Regions from separate parts of the Streptomyces sp. NPDC003327 genome, predicted to be linked through region 1. Evidence: riboswitches for the same ligand, from Rfam matches in the RefSeq annotation. Region 1 holds a riboswitch; each other region holds the start of a gene.

Region 1 (4,490 bases):
AATGAGCGCACGGATCTATACCTTTGGCGGCCACTCCCCCCATCATGTCCACCGGCGTGCCGCACGGGCTCGCCGTGAGGCGAGAGGCGGGGCATGCTTCCCATCAGTCGCAGGGGATTCGTCGGCATCGGCGCGGGGCTCGTCGCCGGGGCGGCGCTGCCGCCGACGCGGGCGTCGGCCGCCGCGAGGGCCGCCACGGGCACCCTCACCGACGTCCGGCACGTGGTGATCCTGATGCAGGAGAACCGCAGCTTCGACCACTACTTCGGCACCCTGCGGGGAGTACGGGGCTTCGGCGACCGGGCGGCGGGGAACCTGCCCGGCGGCTGGAGCGTCTTCCAGCAGCCGAACTGGGGCGGGCGGCAGTACCCGTGGCTGCTCAGCGACACCCCGCCGGCGGGCGGGGTGGACGGCGAGACGCTCGCGCAGTGCACCGGCGACCTGCCGCACAGCTGGACCTCGCAGCACGCCGCCTGGAACGGGGGCCGCCTCGACAACTGGGTGACGGGGGTGGGCAACACGCGGACGCTCGGTTACCTCGACCGCCAGGACATCCCCTTCCACCACGCCCTCGCCGACCACTACACGATCTGCGACTCCTACTTCTGTTCGGCCCTCAGCGCGACCGGCCCCAACCGCACCTTCCTGTGGAGCGGGCGGATCGACGCCTCCAGCAAGGACGGCGGCGAGGAGTCCGGGCTGACCTGGGAGACGTACGCGGAGGCGCTGCAGCGGGCCGGGGTGAGCTGGAAGGTCTACCAGAACGCGCAGGACAACTACGGCGACAACGGCCTCGCCTACTTCAAGCGGTTCACGGACGCCCGGCCCGGCGACCCGCTGTACGACCGCGGGATGGGGTCCGTCCCGCGGGTGACCGGGTCGACGCCGGACGACATCGCCGCCGCGATCCGCGCCGACGTGCGCGCGGGCACGCTGCCACAGGTGTCGTGGGTGGTGGCGAGCGAGGCGTTCTCGGAGCACCCCTACGCCCCGCCGGGCGACGGCGCGCACTTCGTCGACCTGGTGTACCGGGCGCTCGCCGCGGACGCGGAGGTGTTCGACTCGACGGTGATGTTCCTCAACTACGACGAGAACGACGGCTTCTTCGACCACGTGCCGCCGCCGGTCGCGCCGCCGGGGACCCCGGGCGAGTACCTCGACGGCGTTCCGGTCGGGCTGGGATTCCGCGTCCCCATGGTCGTCATGTCGCCGTGGACGCGCGGGGGCTGGGTGAGCTCGGAGGTCTTCGACCACACCTCCGTGCTGCGCTTCCTGGAGACCTGGACGACCGCCCTCGGCACCCCGGCGACCTGCCCGAACATCAGTGCGTGGCGGCGGAGGGTGACGGGCGACCTCACCGGGGTCTTCGACTTCGCCCGTCCGGTGTACGGCGTACCGGCCGGCCTGCCGGGCACGGCGAAGGTGATCGGCCAGGCGACCTGCGCACCGCTGCCGAACCCGGCGCCGCAGAACAACGCGCTGCCCGCCCAGGAACCGGGCACGCGACCGGCTCGCGCCCTGCCGTACCAGGTCAACGGCAACCTCGACCGCTTCGAGTTCGGCTCGTCCGGGAAGATCCTCGCCTGGTTCTCGATGACGAACCAGGGCGCGGAGGCGAAGCGGGCCGCCCACTTCTCGATCCATCCCCACCAGCACCGGGACACGGCCGCCTGGCAGTACACGGTCGATCCGGGCGGCACGGCCACCGACTACTTCAACATCGGTCTGGGCTCGGGGTCCGGGAAGTACGACATCTCGATGATGGGACCCAACCGCTTCCTGCGCCGCTTCACGGGGGACGCCTCCAAGGCCGGGAAGGCCGTGGAGGTGACGGCCCGGTACGCCACCGACCCCGGCACCGGCAGGACGGCCTTGTGGTTCCGGATGACGAACGCCTCGGCGGGGCCCGTCACGTTCACGATCCGGTCGAACGCCTACCGGACGGACGGCCCGTGGACGTACACGGTGCCGGCGAACGCGGCGCGCGAGGACGTCTTCAACGTCGTCGCGTACCAGAACGGCTGGTACGACTTCACGGTCCTCGCCGACATCGACGGGAGCTGGTCGCGGCGGTACACGGGTCACATCGAGACGGGCGCGCCGAGCGTCACCGGCTGAGGCGCCGGGCTCAGTGGCCCGCGTGCGCGGCGCGCCGGATCGTGGCGTCCAGCAGGGCGACCGCGTCGGCGGCGGTACGGCCGGGGGCACGGTTCCAGGGGCCGATGAGGCCCTGCCAGCCCCGGCAGCGCAGTTCGGTGACGACCCAGGCGGCGGCCTCGTTCATGGTGTCGGCGCTGCCGTAGCCGAGGCGGTGGGCGGTGAGGAGGGCGCCGCAGACGCAGCGGGCGCCGCGGGCGTCGCGCAGTCGGTAGGGGGCGTTCTGCCAGCCCCACTCCTCAAGGACACGCCGGGCGTACGCGAGGTGCACGGAGGGGCGCAGGTCGGCCTGGCCGATGCGGCGCCAGGCGTGGAGCCGGTCCGGCAGGACGGCGCCGATCCGGCCGGGGAGCCGTCGCTCGGCGGGGCCGGGCGGCGGCAGGGCGGCGAGCGCGTCGGCCACCAGCCGGTCGACCGGGACGGTGAGCAGTGCGCGCCAGTCGCCGGGGCCCTCCTCGGCCGGGTCCGGGGGCGGCGGGGGCGTGCGGCTCGGGGCGGGTGCCGGGGGCGTGCGCGGCAGCGCGGGTGCCGGTGCCGTCCAGTGGGTGACGATCTGCTGCCAGGCGGCGCTCTCGTAGAGCGCCGCCGCCTCGCGGTCGAGGGCGTCCGGGGTGGGGGCGGGGGCGGAGGGGGGCATCCGGTGGCTCCTGGGGTTCGAATCCTCCTCATCATTGAGGAGGAATGTCCGATATGCCACTTATGACACTCGGGGCACTCCACGCCCACCCAGGCGTGCATTTCACGCGCTTCGCGCACAAAGGGAATTGCCAGCGCCAATGCGGACATTGTTCTCCGCGTGACGCGACTCACTTCCCGGCGCGTCTCCGGGCGTCGTCGCCGCGCGGGATCCGTACGCCGCAAGGGAATTCACCGGCCGCTCCCGTGGGTCGATCTTGAATTCCGCTTATTCGGGTGCCTTTTGTCGATCTCCGCCCGACCGCGCGTCTTGTTCTGCGTCCTCTTCCTCGCCTACGGTCACCCCCATTCGAGCGGATCGCCGAATCCTGCCACCGCCCGAAGACCTCCCTTTCACCCGACGGCAGGAGCGGGGGACCCACGAAAACGCCGGTCCGGTCATCCGGAGCGGCTCGGGGTGAAGCCGCGTGCGCGCGGCCGGACACCTCCCGTCCGAACCCGACAGCTCACCCCGCAGGCGCCGGAGAGGAACCCCGTCATGCCTGCACACGGTAAGCACCGCCGTCCCCGCCGCAGCCCCGTCTCCCGTGGTCTCGCGCTCGCCGGAACCGGCAGCGCCGCCCTCGCCCTCCCGCTGATCGTGCCCGCGACGGCCGGTGCGCAGCCGGTCTCCGGCACCCCGGAGACCGCCGCGCGAGCGTTCGCCGCCCACCCCGCAGCGGCCCCCGCCCTTTCCGCGCCGGCCGCACTTCCGGCTGCTCCCGCCGCCGCGCGCACCTACACCGTGGTGGCCGGCGACTCGCTTTCCCTGATCGCGCAGAAGAAGGGAATTCAGGGCGGCTGGAAGTCCCTTTACCGGATCAACAGGACCGTGGTGGGCGACGACCCGTCACTCATTCACCCCGGTCTCGAACTGACGATTCGTCGGGATTCCGCGAAGCCCGCCACGACCACGAAGCCCGCGACATCCACGAGCGCCGGGAAGGCAGCCAAGTCCGCTCCGGCGACGCCCGAGCGCGCCAGCCGTTCGGAGCAGCGCTCGGCCCCGGCCACCTCCTCCGGCGCCTCGGCCGCTGCCCCGGCCGCGGCCGTGCAGGCAGCGGCACCCGCCTACGCCGACAACCTGGACGGCTGGATCCGCGAGTCGCTGGACGTCATGGCCCGCAACGGCATCCCCGGCTCGTACGACGGCATCCTCCGCAACGTCATGCGCGAGTCCTCCGGCAACCCCCGGGCGATCAACCTCTGGGACTCCAACGCCGCCGCCGGCACGCCCTCCAAGGGCCTGCTCCAGGTGATCGAGCCGACGTTCCTCGCCTACCACGTGCCGGGCACGGCCATGGACCTGTACGACCCGGTCGCCAACATCACCGCGGCCTGCAACTACGCGGCCGACCGCTACGGCTCCATCGACAACGTCAACGGTCCCTACTGATCCGCGCCCGGGAAGTGCCCGGTGAACCAGGAGGTGGCGAGCCGCGCCACCTCCTCCAGGGCACCGGGCTCCTCGAAGAGGTGCGTGGCCCCGGGCACGACGGCCAGCCGGTTCTCGCAGCGCAGCAGCGCCCGCGCCCGCCGGTTGAGGTCGAGGACGAGCGCGTCGTCGCCGCCCACCACGAGGAGGGTCGGGGCGCGGACCCCGGCCAGCCGCTCACCCGCGAGGTCCGGCCTGCCGCCGCGCGAGACGATCGCGGCCG
Region 2 (4,490 bases), on a different contig from region 1:
GACGCGGACCATTGTGGACCGTGCCACCGACAGCGCCGACCGCGACCCGGAAGAGGGACATGTGACGGGGCCGGGAACTTCGCCAGGTGTCGGCGCGCTTGCATACAGTGGCAGGACTTTTCCACATCGCGATCGAAGGGACGTACATGCCCATGGGTCACACGGCCACGGCCGAGGCCGGCTCCGGCGGCCTGACAGCGACCGAGCACCGGCTGGCGAACGGCCTGCGCGTGGTGCTCTCCGAGGACCACCTGACCCCGGTCGCCGCGGTCTGCCTCTGGTACGACGTCGGCTCGCGCCACGAGGTGGCGGGCCGCACCGGCCTCGCCCACCTCTTCGAGCACCTGATGTTCCAGGGCTCGAAGCAGGTCCACGGCAACGGCCACTTCGAGCTCGTGCAGGGCGCGGGAGGCTCGCTCAACGGCACGACGAGCTTCGAGCGCACCAACTACTTCGAGACCATGCCCGCCCACCAGCTGGAGCTCGCGCTCTGGCTGGAGGCCGACCGCATGGGCTCCCTGCTCGCCGCCCTCGACGACGAGTCGATGGAGAACCAGCGGGACGTCGTCAAGAACGAGCGCCGCCAGCGGTACGACAACGTGCCGTACGGCACGGCGTTCGAGAAGCTGACCGCCCTCGCGTACCCGGAGGGCCACCCGTACCACCACACGCCGATCGGCTCCATGGCGGACCTGGACGCGGCGACGCTGGAGGACGCGCGGAACTTCTTCCGCACCTACTACGCGCCGAACAACGCGGTCCTGTCCGTCGTCGGCGACATCGACCCGCAGCAGACGCTCGCCTGGGTGGAGAAGTACTTCGGCTCCATCCCCGGCCACGACGGCAAGCCGGAGCCGCGCGACGGCTCGCTGCCCGAGACGATCGGCGAGCAGCTCCGCGAGGTCGTCGAGGAGGAGGTGCCGGCCCGCGCGCTGATGGCGGCCTACCGGCTGCCCCACGACGGCACCCGCGAGTGCGACGCCGCCGACCTCGCCCTGACGGTCCTGGGCGGCGGGGAGTCCTCCCGCCTGCACAACCGCCTGGTCCGCCGCGACCGCACGGCCGTCGCCGCCGGCTTCGGCCTGCTGCGGCTCGCGGGCGCGCCCTCGCTCGGCTGGCTGGACGTCAAGACCTCCGGCGGCGTCGAGGTGCCCCGCATCGAGGAGGCCGTCGACGAGGAGCTGGCCCGCTTCGCCGCCGAGGGGCCCACGCCGGAGGAGATGGAGCGCGCCCAGGCCCAGCTGGAGCGCGAGTGGCTCGACCGGCTCGGCACGGTCGCGGGCCGCGCCGACGAACTGTGCCGGTTCGCCGTGCTGTTCGGCGACCCGCAGCTCGCCCTCACCGCCGTCGACCGCGTCCTCGACGTCACCGCCGAGGAGGTGCGGGCCGTCGCCGCGGCCAGGCTCCGGCCCGACAACCGCGCGGTGCTGGTCTACGAGCCGGTGACCGCGGAGCAGAGCGACAGCGACGAGGAAGAGGGAGCGGACCAGTGACCGACGCTGCCGTGTCTTTGACCAGCATGGACTTCCACCCGCAGCCCCGGCCGGGCACCGCGAGGCCGTGGGCCTTCCCGGCTCCCGAGCGCGGCACCCTCGCCAACGGCCTGACGGTGCTCCGCAGCCACCGCCCCGGCCAGCAGGTCGTGGCCGTCGAGATCTTCCTCGACGCCCCCCTGGACGCCGAGCCCGACGGCCTCGACGGCGTCGCCACGATCATGGCCCGCGCGCTCTCCGAGGGCACCGACCAGCGCAGCGCCGAGGAGTTCGCGGCCGAGCTGGAGCGCTGCGGCGCCACCCTCGACGCGCACGCCGACCACCCGGGCGTACGGGTCTCCCTCGAGGTCCCCGTCTCCCGGCTGCCCAAGGCGCTCGGCCTGCTCTCCGAGGCCCTGATCGCGCCGGCGTTCCTTGAGACCGAGATCGAGCGCCTGGTGGGCAACCGCCTGGACGAGATCCCGCACGAGACGGCCAACCCGTCCCGCCGCGCCGCCAAGCAGCTCTCCAAGGAGCTCTTCCCGGCCGACTCCCGGATGTCCCGGCCGCGTCAGGGCACCGAGGAGACCGTCGCCGCGATCGACGCCGCCGCCGTCCGTGCCTTCTACGAGGCGTACGTCCGGCCCGCCACGGCCACGGCCGTGGTTGTCGGCGACCTGACCGGGGTCGACCTCGACAAGGTCCTCGCCGAGACCCTCGGCGCCTGGGCGGGGGAGCCGGCCGAGCCGCGCCGGATGCCGCCGATCACCGCCGACGACACCGGACGGGTCGTCATCGTGGACCGGCCCGGCGCCGTCCAGACCCAGTTGCTCATCGGCCGGATCGGTCCGGACCGCCACGACGGCGTCTGGCCGGCGCAGGTCCTCGGCACGTACTGCCTCGGCGGCACGCTCACCTCCCGCCTCGACCGGGTCCTGCGCGAGGAGAAGGGCTACACGTACGGCGTGCGGGCCTTCGGCCAGGTGCTCCGCTCGGACGGCGAGGGCAACGGCGCCTCGATGCTCGCCATCAGCGGCTCCGTCGACACCCCCAACACCGGACCGGCCCTCGAGGACCTGTGGAAGGTGCTGCGCACCCTGGCGGCCGAGGGGCTCACCGACGAGGAGCGCGAGACCGCCGTGCAGAACCTGGTGGGGGTCGCGCCCCTCAAGTACGAGACGGCCGCCTCCGTCGCCGGGACGCTCGCCGACCAGGTCGAGCAGCACCTCCCGGACGACTACCAGGCGCAGTTGTACGCGCGGCTGGCCGAGACCGGCACGGTCGAGGCCACGGCCGCCGTCGTCCGGGCCTTCCCGGTCGACCGGCTCGTCACCGTCCTGGTGGGCGACGCCGCGCGGATCGAGGAGCCGGTGCGCGCCCTCGGCATCGGTGAAGTGACCGTCGTGACGGGCTGATTGACGCCCACCGCCCGGCTGGCGCCGGGCGCGAGAGGACCCCGATCCCTGCAAAGGTCGGGGTCCTTCGCATTGTCCGGATTGGCGGTAAGTGTGATCGTCTGCCCTGTGGCATGTCTTACAAAAGAGCGCGTCTGTTTGGTGATCGACAGTTGATCGGCCTAGCGTCGTGGGCGCTGTCCGTCCGTTGCACCCGCCGCATCCGCGGCATCGGACAGCGATCGCCGAGTCCCCGTCAGGCGCGAGCCCGGGGAGCCGGGGACCCACTCAGTCCCTGGGGTGAATCGGGCGCCTTCGCCTCGTGCGGAGGGGCTCGTAGGAGACCTTCCTGCTCCGAACCCGTCAGCTAACCCGGTAGGCGAGAGGGAAGGAAAGGATCAGCCTCTTGGCGTTCACCCGTGCCACCGGGAAGCATCGTGCTCCGAGCCGGATGGCGCGCCGCGGCGCGGGCATCGCCGGCGCGGCGACGCTCGCCACCACCGGCGTCATCGGCACCCTCGCCTCCCCGGCGCTGGCCGCCGACACGGACAACCACGGTTCCGTCGAGGACACCGGCCTCACCCGTGTGATCACCGAGGAATCCCTCGCGGACCGGGTCAGCGCCCAGGTCGACGCGCAGGAGAAGGAAGCCTTCGAGGCCGACGCCAAGGCGAAGGCGGAGGCCGAGGCGAAGCGCAAGGCCGAGGCCCGCGCCCAGGAGATCCGCGAGGCCCGCGAGCGTGCCGCCCGCGAGGCGGAGCGCCGCCGTCTGGCCTCCTTCCAGCTCCCGATCGCCGGCTCGTACGTCTCCACCGGCTACAAGACCGGCGGCTCCCTCTGGTCCTCCGGCAGCCACTCCGGCGTCGACTTCCACGCCTCCTACGGCAGCCGGGTCGTCTCCGTCGGCTCCGGCACCGTCGTCGAGGCCGGCTGGGGCGGCGCGTACGGCAACAACATCGTCATCCGGATGCACGACGGCACGTACACCCAGTACGGTCACCTCGCCTCCATCGACGTCCACGTCGGCCAGACCGTCGAGCCCGGCCAGCAGATAGGCGTCTCCGGCTCCACCGGCAACTCCACCGGGCCGCACCTCCACTTCGAGGCCCGCACGAGCCCCGACTACGGCTCGGACATCAACCCCGTCGCGTACCTGCGCGCCCGAGGCGTCAACGTCTGACGTCCGCCGCCGCCACATCCGTCGCGAAAGCCCCGGCTCGTACCGAGCCGGGGCTTTTCGTGTGGCCAGAAGATATACCTGCCCGGCGGCCGGGCATCGGAAATTCCGGTGTGCTGCAATAGAGTCGCGGCAGCAGGCGTCGAATTCGGTGCGCGGATCACAGGCGGAGGTCGGACATGCGCATTCCCGCGCATTCGGTATGCACGGCGATTCGGGACGACATCGTCTCCGGCGTCTTCGAGCGCGGCAGCCGGCTGACGGAGGAGCAGCTCGCCCGGCGGTACGGCGTCTCCCGCGTCCCGGTCCGTGAGGCCCTGCGCACCCTGGAGTCCGAGGGGTTCGTGGTGACCCGCCGTCACGCGGGCGCGCACGTCGCGGAACCCACCGAGCAGGAGGCGGCCGATCTGCTCGACGTCCGTGCGCTGCTGGAGCCGCTGGGCGCGG
Region 3 (4,490 bases), on a different contig from region 1:
GATCTGGCCGCAGTTGGTGGCGACGGCGAGGTCGGCGATGGTGACGTCCTCGGTCTCGCCGGAGCGGTGGGACATCATGCACTTGAAGCCGTTGCGCTGGGCGAGCTCGACGGCGTCGAGGGTCTCGGTCAGCGAGCCGATCTGGTTGACCTTCACCAGGAGGGCGTTGGCGGACTTCTCCTCGATGCCGCGGGCGAGGCGCTCGGGGTTGGTGACGAACAGGTCGTCACCGACGAGCTGGACCTTGTCGCCGAGCTTCTCGGTGATGACGTTCCAGCCGGCCCAGTCGTCCTCGAACAGCGGGTCCTCGATGGAGACGAGCGGGTACGCGGAGACGAGCTCCTCGTAGTACTCCGTCATCTCGGCGGCGGAGCGCTCCTTGCCCTCGAAGAGGTACGAGCCGTCCTTGTAGAACTCGGAGGCGGCGACGTCCAGGGCGAGGGCGACGTCCTTGCCGGGCACGTAGCCGGCCTGCTTGATGGCCTCCAGGATGAGGTCGAGCGCCTCACGGTTGGAGCCGAGGTTCGGCGCGAAGCCGCCCTCGTCGCCGAGGCCGGTGGAGAGGCCCTTGGTCTTCAGGACGGCCTTGAGGGTGTGGTAGACCTCGGTGCCCCAGCGGAGGGCCTCGGAGAAGGACTCCGCGCCGATCGGGGCGATCATGAACTCCTGGATGTCCACGTTGGAGTCGGCGTGCGAGCCGCCGTTCAGGATGTTCATCATCGGAACGGGCAGCAGGTGCGCGTTCGGGCCGCCGAGGTAGCGGAAGAGGGGGAGGTCGCTGGCCTCGGAGGCGGCGTGCGCGACGGCGAGAGAGACGCCGAGGATGGCGTTGGCGCCGAGCGAGGACTTGTCCGGGGTGGCGTCCAGGTCGAACATGGCCTGGTCGATCAGGCGCTGCTCGGTGGCGTCGTAGCCGACGAGCTCCGGGCCGATCTGCTCGATGACGGCGAGGACGGCCTTCTCGACACCCTTGCCGAGGTAGCGGTTCTGGTCGCCGTCGCGGAGCTCGAGGGCCTCGAACGCACCGGTGGAGGCACCGGACGGAACGGCAGCACGGCCGGTGCTGCCGTCGTCGAGGCCGACCTCGACCTCGACCGTGGGGTTGCCTCGGGAGTCCAGGATTTCCCGGGCTACGACGACGTCGATGGACGGCACGAGCATCTCCTTCTGGGATGTGACGCTAGGTGTGACGCATGGGTCGCAAGGTCTCGTACGCCTTGCGACAAGAGCCTAACCGGCTCAGGGCCTCCAGCCAGCCGGGCGCCCGCCCCCTGGGACGAAAAAGGACCCAAGGGCACGCATCCCGGGGCGAAAGACCCCTTCTCTACCTGCGGGTAACAGCCTGGAGGCAACAAGCCGGGGGGGGGAACAGACGGAACCCCGGTCCGGTGCGCACGGGGGAAGGGGCGCGCCGGACCGGGGTGGGTCACCGCGGGAGGGTCGTCGGGTCCGCGCGAGCCGCCGGACTCACGGGGACCGCGCGGCTCACTTCAGGTGGAGCTGCTGACCCGGGTAGATGAGGTCGGCGTTCTCGACGACGTCCTTGTTCAGCTCGAAGAGCGTGGCCCAGCCGCCCTTGACGCCGTGCGCCTGGGCGATCTTGCTGAGCGTGTCGCCGGTGACGACCTTGTACTCGCCGTCGCCCTTCTTGACCTTCTTGCCGGTCGGGGTGGTGACGGTCTTCTTCGACTCGGTCGACGGCGCGGGCTGCGCGGCCGGGGCCTGGCGCTGCTGGCTGCGGGTGGTCGGCTGCTCGGTCGAGCGCTCCGGCTGGGGGGCGCTCTGCTGGGGCTCGCTCTGCTGCGGGGCGCTCTCGGCGGCGCCGCCGTCGTAGGAGGCACCGGACAGGCCGACGCCGCAGGACGGCCAGGCGCCCTTGCCCTGGCCCGCGAGGACCTTCTCGGCGATGGCGATCTGCTGGGACTTCGACGCCTGGTCGGCGGTCGAGGCGTAGGCGGTGCCGCCGTACGCGGCCCAGGTGGAGGCCGAGAACTGCAGGCCGCCGTAGTAGCCGTTGCCGGTGTTGATGGACCAGTTGCCGCCGGACTCGCACTGGGCGACGACGTCCCACTCGGAGGCGGTGGCGGCGGAGGCGGTGCCCGCGGTCATCAGCGGGGCGGCGACGGCGACACCGGTGACGCCGACGAGCGTGACGACCTGGGTGGCCTTGGAGGGACGGCGGTGTTTGCCCTTGCCGGAAAACAGCATGGAGATTCTCCTCACCGACGCCTGCGAGGTGAGCTGTCGGGTTCGGGCCGAAGAGTCGCCCGGCCGCGTGCTGGTGCACGCGGCTTCACCCCGAGCCGTTCCTCGGTCGTCCGTCTGGACGGCCGGGCCCGGCACTTACCTTGGGTCCCCCGCTCCTGCCTTCGGCGCTTGCGCGACGACTGTTCCCATCGGCCGACGGCAGGATTCGGCGATTCGGTCGACGGGGCCCGCGGTGGCGAGCGGTGACGACCGTAGACACACACCCGCCGGAAGTTCAAAGAGGCCCATTGCGGAAAAATCGGCCTTCCTTGCCTTCCGGCGAGGTGTGTTTGCGCAGGTGAGAGGCGACGGAAGCAAACTTTGCGGGCGTGACACGCCAGTTGGGACGAAGAGACCCATGTCTCACTTGCCCAGAACCGGACATACGCCCCCGAACTACCCGGCCGCCGACTCCGAACCGATCGTCAGATCGAGGCTCTGACCAGGGAGGATCAGGTCCGGATCGATGCCCACGGTCCGCCGGTTGGCGTCGTAGAGGGCGTTCCAGCCTCCGGCGAGTTCGTTCTCCTGTGCAATCTCGGAGAGGCTGTCGCCGGGCTGGACGGTGTACGCGTCCGAAGTGCCCCGAGTGTCCGTTGCGCCCGAATCCTTCGCTCCGTCAGTCACGGGCGCTTCGATGGGCGTTTCGGTGAGCTTGTCCGCCGGTGCCGCATGGCGACCCGATCCGGTGGAACTGCCCGACTTGCCCGTTTCCTCCGGCGCGGCGCCGCCGCGGTGCTTGCCCGCGCCGGGCGTGGCCGACACCCCGTCACCCGGTGCCGCGTCGGGCGATCCGGGCGTCACGGACGCGTCGGGCGCCACCGGGGCGGTCGGCGCGTCCGGGTCCGCGGGCGTGCCGGGCGCGGACGGCGTCGTCGGTGGCGCGGCCGGGGTCGTCGGCGCCGTGGGCGCGACCGGGGCGGCGGGCGAGGACGGGACGCCGGGGGACGTGGGCACGGCCGACGCGGGGGCCCGCGTGGCCGGCGCCGAGGTGGCGGGCGCGGACGGGGCCGCGGTCCCGGCGGTCCGGTTGGACTCCGGGGCGAGGCCGCCCTCCTCGACGGGCGCGACGGTGGGGCCGGGGTTCACGCCCGTGGCCTTCCCGTCGTTCTTCAGACCCGCGATCGGGGCGCAGGTCGCCCAGTCCAGGGAGCCCGCGGCGAGCGCCTTGTCGGCGACGGCGATCTGCTGGGCACGGCTGGCCAGGTCGGGGCTGGGCGCGTAGGCGAGGCCGCCGTGCCGCTCCCAGGCCTCCTGGGTCATCTGGAGCCCGCCGTACATGCCGTTGCCGAAGTTGGCACTCCACTGGCCGCCGGACTCGCACTCGGCGACCCGGTCCCAGGTGGTGGCGTCGGCGGCGGAGGCCGATCCGGTGGCGAGCAGCGGCAGCGCCATGGCGGATCCGGTCACGCCCGCCGCGACGACGAGGGCGGGGGCCTGACGGGGGCGACGGTGTCGTCCGTTCCCGGAGCGCATGTGAACGCCTTTCACGTGACGGCTGAGACTGCCGGGAAACGTAGCGGCATTCGAACGTCCGTCACAAGTCGGTCGACCCGCGATCACGTGAAGATCACATTTCTGACGCGGACTCAGCTCCGTGCACCCGTACGGAAGGGGTGAACTCCACCGGAAGCGTCCGCAATCCCCGCATGATGAGCCCACCGCGCCACCGGAGTTCGTCCGGGTCGACGGCAAGTCGCAGGTCCGGCAGGCGCGTCAGCAGGGTCGCGAGCGCCGCCTGCCCCTCCAGGCGCGCGAGCGGCGCTCCCAGGCAGTAGTGGATGCCGTGCCCGTACCCGAGGTGCTGGTTGTCCCGCCGGGCGAGGTCGAGCGTGTCCGGCTCCGCGAACCGCGCCGGGTCCCGGTCGGCCGCGGCGAGCACCACGAGCACCGGATCGCCCGCGGGCACGGCCTGCCCGCCGATGGTCAGGTCCCGCGTCGCGTACCGCCAGGTCGCCAGCTCCACCGGCCCGTCGTGGCGGAGCAGCTCCTCGACACCGGTCTCCAGGAGCCCCGTCTCCCCGGCCGCCAGCGAGGCCTGCAGCCGTGCCCGCTGCCCGGGGTGGCGCAGCAGGGTGTGGGTGCCGTTGCCGATGAGGTTGATGGTCGTCTCGAAACCGGCGAAGAGCAGCACGAAGCACATCGCCGTGGCCTCGGCCTCGGTGAGGTGGTCCCCGTGGTCGCTCGCCCGGATCAGGCCCGAGATCAGGTCGTCGGCCCCCTCGTGGCCCAGGGTCTGCCGC

The links. A riboswitch is a leader RNA that binds a small molecule or an ion and turns the genes downstream of it on or off. The one in region 1 is predicted to bind cyclic di-AMP.
Region 2: another riboswitch for cyclic di-AMP. It lies ahead of ACWDVG_RS16135 (M23 family metallopeptidase); the one in region 1 lies ahead of ACWDVG_RS26765 (transglycosylase SLT domain-containing protein).
Region 3: another riboswitch for cyclic di-AMP. It lies ahead of ACWDVG_RS21685 (transglycosylase family protein); the one in region 1 lies ahead of ACWDVG_RS26765 (transglycosylase SLT domain-containing protein).

The regions. Positions count from the first base shown of each region.
Region 1 is NZ_JBSFSA010000046.1:46,246-50,735, forward strand. It holds gene ACWDVG_RS26755 (phosphocholine-specific phospholipase C) at 94-2,118, shown strand; gene ACWDVG_RS26760 (DUF6197 family protein) at 2,129-2,794, opposite strand; cyclic di-AMP (ydaO/yuaA leader) riboswitch at 3,143-3,326, shown strand; gene ACWDVG_RS26765 (transglycosylase SLT domain-containing protein) at 3,332-4,228, shown strand; partial or broken gene ACWDVG_RS26770 (hypothetical protein) at 4,222-4,490, opposite strand, start outside.
Region 2 is NZ_JBSFSA010000016.1:74,975-79,464, forward strand. It holds gene ACWDVG_RS16125 (M16 family metallopeptidase) at 147-1,493, shown strand; gene ACWDVG_RS16130 (M16 family metallopeptidase) at 1,490-2,887, shown strand; cyclic di-AMP (ydaO/yuaA leader) riboswitch at 3,100-3,263, shown strand; gene ACWDVG_RS16135 (M23 family metallopeptidase) at 3,273-4,046, shown strand; gene ACWDVG_RS16140 (GntR family transcriptional regulator) at 4,223-4,490, shown strand, end outside.
Region 3 is NZ_JBSFSA010000030.1:25,564-30,053, reverse strand. It holds gene eno (phosphopyruvate hydratase) at 1-1,155, opposite strand, end outside; gene ACWDVG_RS21685 (transglycosylase family protein) at 1,486-2,208, opposite strand; cyclic di-AMP (ydaO/yuaA leader) riboswitch at 2,212-2,385, opposite strand; gene ACWDVG_RS21680 (transglycosylase family protein) at 2,644-3,723, opposite strand; gene ACWDVG_RS21675 (cytochrome P450 family protein) at 3,818-4,490, opposite strand, start outside.